Linked DNA regions of Rhodobacter capsulatus SB 1003. The protein of the gene in region 1 interacts with the protein of each later gene in a pairwise test. Links are inferred from orthologs where the notes say so. Each region holds a gene or a part of one and is shown on either strand. Other genes may lie near its edges.

The links. Proteins that work in one complex are often made in the same cells at the same time.
Region 2: the proteins of RCAP_RS00685 (region 1) and secA interact in binary tests that used the Escherichia coli proteins (3 or more experiments, as listed by UniProt). The link is inferred for Rhodobacter capsulatus SB 1003 from one-to-one orthologs.

What each region holds. Positions count from the first base shown.
Region 1 is NC_014034.1:143,240-148,025, reverse strand. Bases 1,930-4,786 are described here. They hold RCAP_RS00685 (alkaline phosphatase), read right to left. Parts: upstream 4,177-4,786; coding sequence 2,683-4,176; downstream 1,930-2,682. Other genes in these bases: RCAP_RS00680 (ABC transporter ATP-binding protein), read left to right, coding at 4,454-4,786; RCAP_RS00690 (hypothetical protein), read right to left, coding at 2,189-2,614; RCAP_RS00695 (error-prone DNA polymerase), read left to right, coding at 1,930-2,170. Also shown: more of RCAP_RS00695, read left to right, coding at 1-1,929.
Region 2 is NC_014034.1:253,963-258,230, forward strand. What follows is about bases 1-3,304. They hold secA (preprotein translocase subunit SecA), read left to right. Parts: upstream 1-389; coding sequence 390-3,104; downstream 3,105-3,304. Other genes in these bases: RCAP_RS01135 (peptidylprolyl isomerase), read right to left, coding at 1-206; RCAP_RS01145 (hypothetical protein), read left to right, coding at 3,303-3,304. Also shown: more of RCAP_RS01145, read left to right, coding at 3,305-4,223; RadC family protein, read right to left, coding at 4,220-4,268. UniProt on the Escherichia coli protein: Required for protein export, interacts with the SecYEG preprotein conducting channel.

The DNA.
Region 1 (4,786 bases):
CACGGATGTTTCCCCCGACATGATCGGCATGGTGTTTGAACGCTTCATCTCGCGCCATCGCGGCGAGCCGCCCGATATCGACGTCGATTTCGAACATGAACGCCGCGAGGAGGTGATCCAGTGGATCTATGAGAAATACGGCCGCGACCGCGCCGGGCTTTGCGCCACGGTGATCCATTTCCGCACCCGCGCCGCGATCCGCGAGGTGGGCAAGGTGATGGGCCTCTCGGCCGATGTCACCGCGGCGCTTGCGGGGCAGATCTGGGGCCTGTCGAACCGCGGCGCCGATCCGGCCCGCCTGCGCGAGATCGGCCTCAACCCCGAAGACCGCCGCCTTGCGCTGACGATCCGGCTGATTTCCGAGATCATCGGCTTTCCCCGTCATCTGAGCCAACATGTCGGCGGTTTCGTCATCACCCGCGGGCGGCTCGACGCGCTCTGCCCGATCGAAAACGCCGCGATGGAGGGGCGCACCTGCATCGAATGGGACAAGGACGACATCGACGCGCTCGGCATCCTCAAGGTCGATGTGCTCAGCCTTGGCATGCTGACCTGCCTGCGCAAAAGCTTCGATCTGCTGGAACGCCACAAGGGGTTGCGGCTGGATCTGGCCAAGGTACCACAGGAAGACCCCGCCACCTATGCGATGCTGACGCGCGCCGATGCGGTGGGGGTGTTTCAGGTCGAAAGCCGGGCGCAGATGAATTTCCTGCCGCGGATGAAGCCCGCCACCTTCTACGATCTGGTGATCGAGGTGGCGATCGTCCGCCCCGGCCCGATTCAGGGCGGCATGGTCAAACCCTATATCCGCCGCCGTCAGGGGCTGGAGGCGCCCGAACCCTTTGGCCCCGCGCTGGCTGCGGTGACGGCCAAAACCCTCGGCGTGCCGCTGTTTCAGGAACAGGCGATGCAGATTGCCGTCGTCGGCGCGGGCTATTCCGCCGAAGAGGCCGATCAGCTGCGCCGCTCGCTCGCCTCGTTCCGGCGCATGGGCACGATCGGCGCGCATCGCGACCGCTTTGTCTCCGGCATGACCGAGCGCGGCTATCCGCTCGCCGTGGCCGAGGCCTGTTTCGCCCAGATCGAGGGCTTTGCCGATTACGGTTTCCCCGAAAGCCATGCTGCAGCTTTCGCGATGCTGACCTATGTCTCGTCCTGGCTGAAATGCCACCACCCCGAGATCTTCGCCTGCGCTTTGCTCAATTCCCAGCCGATGGGCTTTTACGCCCCGGCGCAGATCGTGCGCGATCTGCGCGAGCATGGGGTGGAGGTGCGGCCGATTTGCGTGAACCGTTCCGACTGGGACAATGCGCTGGAGCGGCGGGCCGACGGGCGGCTGGCGCTGCGGCTGGGCTTTCGGCAGATCAAGGGCTTTCGCGCCGAGGATGCGGGCTGGATCGTCGCCGCGCGCGGCAATGGCTACCCGGATGTCGAAAGCCTGTGGCTGCGCGCGGGGCTCTTGCCCAGCCCGCTCGAGCGGCTGGCCGAGGCGGATGCTTTCGCGGGTCTTGGCCTGACGCGGCGGGATGCGCTTTGGGCGGTGCGGGCGATCCGGGCGCCGAAGCCCCTGCCCCTTTTCGCCAATCCGCTGGATGGCGAGGGCGGGATCGAGCCCGCCGTGACCCTGCCGCCGATGCATCTGGGCGAGGAGGTGGTCGAGGATTACATCGCCCTGCGCCTGACCCTGCGCGCTCATCCGATGGAGCTTTTGCGCCCCGGCCTGCCCGGTCTGACCTGCCACGACCGGCTGGTGACGGCGCCACTGCAGCGCACCGCCGTCTGCGGTCTGGTGATCACCCGCCAGCGCCCCGGCACCGCCTCTGGGGTGATCTTCCTGACCCTCGAAGACGAAACCGGCGTCGCGAATATCGTCGTCTGGCCCAAGGTCTACGAGCGTTTTCGCCGTGCCGTGATGGGCGGGCGGCTGCTTCGTGTCACCGGGCGGCTGGAACGCGAGGGGATCGTGGTGCATCTGATCGCCGAGCGGATCGAGGATCTGTCACCGCGGCTTTCCGAGCTGGGCCACCCGCTGGACGGCGCCATCGGCCAGACCCGGCCCGAGGCCGACGATGCCCCCCGCACGCCGGCGCGGCCCGCCCGCCAGCCGCCCCGGGCGCAGCATCCGCGCGAACAGGCCAAGCGGCTTTTCCCCAGCCGGGATTTCCACTGACCCGCCGTGACGGGCCGGTCAGGCCCGCCGGAACGTCGCCTCGCGCAGGCGGACCTTGGAATAAAAGCCCAGCTCCGGGTCGGTGGCATCGCCCAGCTCCAGCCGCCCCTCGACCAGGATCGGCACGTTGAAGGGTTCGACCTCGACGATCCTGCGGGCATAGACGGCCAGGATGTCATCGGGCCAGGGCATGCCGGGTTCGCAGAACGGACAGACCGCCATCGGCCGGTTCGTCAGCACGAAGAAGACCGAATCCGCCTTCAGCGGCGGCGCCATGAAGCCCTGCACCGCCAAACGCGTGCCCTGCCACGCCAGCGCCAGATCGGAAAAGCTCAGATCCTTGTTGTAAAGATCGCGCAGCCGGATCGGGTCTTCGGCCCGCAGCGGCAAGGCCGGGGCCAGGATCAGCGCGGGGGCAAGGGCAAGAAACTGGCGGCGGTGCATCGGCAAACCTGTCAATGGAAACGGAAACAGGCCCCGGGGTTCCGGGGCCTGCAAGGCTGATCCACGGATCACTCGGGCTTCACGGCGTGGTTCATCACGTGGAAGATCACGTTCTGCTCGATCACGCCGCCGAAGAGATGCGCCCAGGGGCCACGGGCATAGACCGCCACATCCTCGCCGGAATGAGTTTCGGACTGCATCGGCACCAAAGCCTGCTGAATGTAATCCTTGTCGGTCGCCTGTTCCTCGGTCACCTCGGGCCGCGCGCCCGAGAAGCTGCCGTCGGCCTGTTTCACCAGCACCGAGCCGACGCCGTTCAGATAGCCCGCCACGGTATAGGGCTTGCCGTCATCGGCCAGATTGGGCTTGCCGGTATGGGTCACGCCCTGCTCGTTTTCCTCCATGCACAGGCCAAGGACGTTCGAGCCGCGGCCGCAATAGCCGTTGAAGCTGATCGCATGTTCATGGTCGGCGGTGACGATGATCAGCGTCTCTTCCGGGTTCGTCATCTTCATCGCCACGGCGATCGCATCGGCGAAAGCCTTGCCGTCGGTGACGGTGCGGTAAAGGTTGCCGTCATGGTTGGCATGGTCGACCCGGCCGCCCTCGATGTTCAGATAAAAGCCGTTCTCGTTCGTCGAGAGCGCCTTGATCGCGGCCTCGGTCATTTCCGCCAGCGAGGGCTCGCCGGTGCGGTCGGTCTCGTATTTCATGTGGCTCGATTCAAAAAGACCCAGCACCGGGGCCTTGCCGCTCAGATCGAGCGCGGTGAAGTCCTCCTCGCCGAACACCACTTCGGCGCCCAGCGCCTTGGCCTCGGCGACCAGATCGCGGCCATCGGGGCGCTTGCCGTCCTTGCCCTCGACATCCTTGACGTCCTTGGGCAGGAAATGCGCCCGGCCGCCGCCCATCGCCACGTCGATCACCCCGGCCTTGATCTGGTCGATCAGCTGGGCGGCGATGTCCTTTTGCGTGCAGCCCTCGGGCATCTTCGAGGGATCTTCCCAATCGCGGTCGACGGTGCGGGCATAGACCGCCGCGGGCGTCGCATGGGTGATGCGCGCGGTGGACAGAACGCCGACCGACTTGCCCATGTCCGACACGATCTCGGCAAAGGTCTTCGTGCCCGCCGTCGCCCCCGCGGCGCAATCGCCGACATTGACGGTGTCCAGCACGTTGATCATGCCGTTCTTCGTCTTGATCCCCGAATTCATCGCCGCCGCCGTCGGTGCCGAATCCGGGGTCTGGCCGTTCGAGGAATAGGTCTTCACCAGCGCCACATGCGGAAAGGTTTCCTGCGGCTGCACGTAATCGTCGCCCAGACCCCCGGCCTGTTGGCCCGAGAACAGCCGGATCGCATAGTTCGTGCCCACGCCATTGCCGTCGGCGGTGAACAGGATCACGTTCTTCGCGGGCTTGGTGATCGGCGCCACCGTCATGCGCTCGGCGATCTTGGCTTGCCCGGCCTTGAACCAGTCGCTTTGCGCCTGCGGCAGATCCCCGGCCAGAACGGCGACCGAGCTGGCAAGGCAAAGCGCGGTGGAAAGAAGAAGACGAGTCATCGGATGTCCCTGCTTGCTGTCTGTTTCGGGCCGCAACCTAGGCACGACGCGCGACACATTTGCGACAGCCCCCGCCGCGCCGGGATTTTTCTGCGCCGCCAGTCGCTGAAATAGTTATGATATATCATTGCAGACGCGGAAATCCTGCGGCCCGGGCCGCCGGTCACATGAAACTGTTACATTGCCGCCGTCTTAAGGCTGAAATCGCATTCGAAGCGGAGCCGCGAACATGCCGACAGAGCCTTTGCCCCGTCCTGCCTGCCCCCCCGACGGGGCGGTGACACAGCGCGGGCTTGCTCTGCAGATCGAGGGGCTGCGGCTGTGCGGCGAGGGCGGGCGGCAGTTGCTGCAGATCCCGCGGCTGCAGATCGCGGCGGGAGCGGCGGTGGTGCTGCGCGGCCCCTCGGGGGCGGGGAAATCGACGCTGCTGCATGTTCTGGCCGGGTTGATCACGCCGCAGGCGGGGCGGGTGCTCTGGGGCGGCACCGATATTGCCGCGCTGCGCGATGGCCCGCGCGCGGCGTTCCGGCGGGCGACGATCGGCCTCGTGTTTCAGGATCCGCTGCTGTTCGAGGAATTGTCGGCACAGGACAATGCCGCGCTGACCGCG
Region 2 (4,268 bases), 110 kb from region 1 along the record:
TGATCGGGCAGCTGCTGATATTCCGCGGGCAGGCTGTTGCGGACGGACACCATCATGCCCAGCGTGATCTCGGTGCCGTCGACCGTGGCGACGACGGTTTCCGGACCGGGGGTCTTGCCCCCTTTCGCGGCCTCCTCGGCCAGCGCCGGACCGGCCAGAAGCGCCATCACGGCGACAGACCCCAGAACGCGTGTGAAAATCGGCATCAAAGCCTCTCCCGCAGGGCCGCGGCACCCCGCGGCGTTGACACTCGGACGGCAGCCCCTTACATCGCCAAGGGTCCTGTGAAGGCCGTTTCGCCCTTATCCGCTTGCCGTTCTACGGGTGCGCGGCGGGTGCGACAAGACCGCATTTCACACGATTTGGTCAGACGAACCCGCGGAGAAAAAATGCTGGGCCTCGGTTACATTGGAAGAAAGCTCTTCGGCACGCCCAACGACCGCAAGGTCAAGCGGACGCGTCCGCTGGTGGCGAAGATCAACGCGCTGGAACCGGCCTTCGAAAAGCTCTCCGATGCCGAGATCGTGGCGAAAACCCGCGAGCTGCAGGCCCGCGCGCAGGCGGGCGAAAGCCTGGATGCGCTGCTGCCCGAAGCCTTTGCCAACTGCCGCGAAGCCGCCCGCCGGGCGCTTGGCCTGCGCGCCTTCGACACCCAGCTGATGGGCGGGATCTTCCTGCATCAGGGCAATATTTCCGAGATGAAGACGGGCGAGGGCAAGACCCTTGTCGCCACCTTCCCGGCCTATCTGAACGCGCTGGCGGGCAAGGGCGTGCATATCGTCACGGTGAACGATTATCTGGCCAAACGCGACTCGGAATGGATGGGCAAGGTCTATCGCCATCTGGGGCTGACCTGCGGCGTCGTCTATCCGTTCCAGCCCGATGATGAGAAACGCGCCGCCTATGCGGCCGACATCACCTATGCGACGAACAACGAGCTGGGCTTCGATTATCTGCGCGACAACATGAAGGCCTCGGTCGCGGAAATGTATCAGCGCGATCACTTCTTCGCCATCGTCGACGAGGTGGACAGCATCCTGATCGACGAGGCGCGGACGCCCCTGATCATCTCCGGCCCGTCGCAGGACCGGTCCGACATGTATCGCACGCTCGATGCCTATATCCCGTTCCTGACCGAAGAGCATTACAAGCTCGACGAGAAACAGCGCAACGCCACCTTCACCGAAGAGGGCAACGAGTTTCTGGAACAGAAGCTGCAGGCCGACGGCCTTCTGCCCGAGGGCCAGTCGCTTTACGACCCGGAAAGCACGACGATCGTGCACCACATCGGCCAGGCGCTTCGGGCGCACAAGCTGTTCTTCAAGGATCAGAACTATGTCGTCGCCGATGACGAGATCGTGCTGATCGACGAATTCACCGGCCGGATGATGAAGGGCCGCCGCCTGTCGGACGGTCTGCATCAGGCGATCGAGGCGAAGGAACGGGTGACGATCCAGCCCGAGAACGTCACGCTGGCCTCGGTGACCTTCCAGAACTACTTCCGGCTTTACGAGAAACTGGCGGGGATGACCGGGACCGCGGTGACCGAGGCCGAGGAATTCGGCGACATCTATCACCTTGGCGTCGTCGAAGTGCCGACGAACCGGCCGGTGGCGCGCAAGGACGAGCACGACCGCGTCTATCGCACCGCCAAGGAAAAATACGCCGCGGTGATCGAGGCGATCAAGACCGCGCATGCGATCGGCCAGCCGACGCTGGTCGGCACCACCTCGATCGAGAAATCCGAGATGCTCTCGGAGATGCTCAAGGCCGAGGGGCTGCCGCATAACGTGCTGAACGCGCGTCAGCACGAACAGGAGGCGCAGATCGTCGCCGATGCCGGGCGTCTGGGCGCGATCACCATCGCGACGAACATGGCCGGTCGCGGCACCGACATTCAGCTGGGCGGCAACGTCGAGATGAAGGTGCAAGAACAGATCGCCGCCAATCCCGACGCCGCCCCCGAAGAGATCCGCGCCCGGATCGAGGCGGAACATGCCGAGGAAAAGCAGAAGGTGATCGAGGCCGGGGGCCTGTTCGTTCTGGCCACCGAACGCCACGAAAGCCGCCGGATCGACAACCAGCTGCGCGGCCGCTCGGGCCGTCAGGGCGACCCGGGGCGGTCCTTGTTCTTCCTGTCGCTCGAAGACGATCTGATGCGCATCTTCGGCTCGGACCGGCTGGAAGGCGTGCTCTCGAAACTGGGCATGAAGGAAGGCGAGGCGATCGTGCACCCTTGGGTGAACAAGTCGCTGGAACGCGCCCAGGCCAAGGTCGAGGGCCGCAACTTCGACTGGCGCAAGCAGCTGCTGAAATTCGACGACGTGATGAACGACCAGCGCAAGGCGGTCTTTGGCCAGCGCCGCGAGATCATGGAAACCGACGAGATTTCCGAGATCGTCGCCGACATGCGCCAGCAGGTGATCGACGATCTGATCGACGAATTCGCGCCGCCGAAAAGCTATGTCGATCAATGGGATATCGAGGGGATGCGGGCAGCGTTCATCGATCATGCCGGGGTTGATCTGCCGCTGGCGGACTGGGCCGCCGAAGAGGGCGTCGACCAGGACGTTCTGCGCGAACGGGTGACGGCGGCGCTGGATGCGGTGATGGCGCAAAAGACCGAGGCCTTCGGCGCCGAGACGATGCGGGTGATCGAAAAGCAGATCCTGCTGCAGACGATCGACACGAAATGGCGCGAGCATCTGGTGACGCTCGAACATCTGCGCTCGGTCGTGGGCTTCCGCGGCTATGCGCAGCGTGATCCGCTGTCGGAATACAAGACCGAGTCGTTCCAGCTGTTCGAAAGCATGCTCGACAGTCTGCGCTACGAGGTGACGAAACGGCTGGGCCAGATCCGTCCGATGAGCGACGAGGAACGCGCCGAGATGCTGCGCCAGCAGGCCGCCGCCCTTGCCGCGGCCGAAGGCGCCGCCGATCCGGCCGCGGGCGCCGCACCGCAACCGGCGGCGCCTGTGGCGTTGGCCGCCGCGCCGGGATTTGTCGAATCGGATCCTTCGACCTGGGGCGAGCCCTCGCGCAATGACCCCTGCCCCTGCGGCTCGGGCGAGAAGTTCAAGCACTGCCACGGCCGTCTGGCCTGAAACAAAGGCGCTGAAATATGGCGCCGGTCCGGGGTGAACCCGGGCCGCCGTTTTTCATTATCCTGTTGATCTGGATATGTTTTTGTGGAAATTTCCGGCCGGGCGAAGGTTTCCGTTTCGGAAACTCTGCCGCAGTCCGGCCCAAGCTTTGCCGAGATCTGGCGTTAACCTTTTGGCAAGAAGCAGGAGGATCCGGGCATGAGACCGATTCACAAGATTGCCATGGTCTGCACCACCTTCGTTCTGGCGGCGGCCACCGGGCATGTCATGCAGACGGCTGCGCCCGAGGGCCCGCGCGCTGACCCCTCGCAGCCGGTGACGGCGGCGGTGATGCCGGGTGCCCGCGGACATCTGGCGGCGCCCGCGCTGTCCCTGCCGCGGCTGACGGTGCCGGTGATGCGCCGCCCGGCCGCCGAAGCCGCCCTTGGCCCGCTGCCGCAGGACATCGAAACCGCGCCGGGCGCCTGTGCCGCGCCACAGCTGCAGGCCGCGCTTGCCCCCGGCGCCTCGGTCCGGCTGACCGTCCTTGCGCCCTGCCACCCCGGCGCGCTGGCCGAGATCCGCCACGCGGGGCTGCGCCTGCCGGTCCGGCTTTCGGAGGACGGCGGCTGGAGCGGTCTGGTTCCGGCCTTTGCGGAACAGGCGCTGTTCCAGCTCGGCCTGCCGGGGGCCACGGCCACGGCGACGGTGACGCTTGCCGTGCCGACGCTGCCGACGGTCAACCGCATTGCGGTGATCCTGCCGCCCGCAAGCGGGGCAGAGCTGCATGGCTATGAATATGGCGCCGCGCCCGGCTCGATCGGTGATGTCTCGGCGGCGGCGCCGCGCGATGCCGAAACGCGCCTTGGCGGCTGGATCACCAGCTTCGGCCAGCCCGGCGCCGCGCAGGCGGTGCAGATCTATTCCGCCCCGGCCGCGATGGCGGACCTGAGTCTGGTGCTGGAGGCGCCGGTGACGCCGGAAAGCTGCGGCAAGGATCTGCAGGGCGCTGTCCTGCGCCCGGTTGGCACCCGCACCGAGCAGGTGCCGCTGTCGCTGGCCATGCCCGATTGCGGCGATGGCGAGGGCGCGGTGATGATGCCGCTGCCCGGCTTCCCGCTGGCCGTGGCGGCGAATTAAAGCAGCCCTTCGGCGCGAAAGCTGAGTTCCCGGCCCTTGCCGATC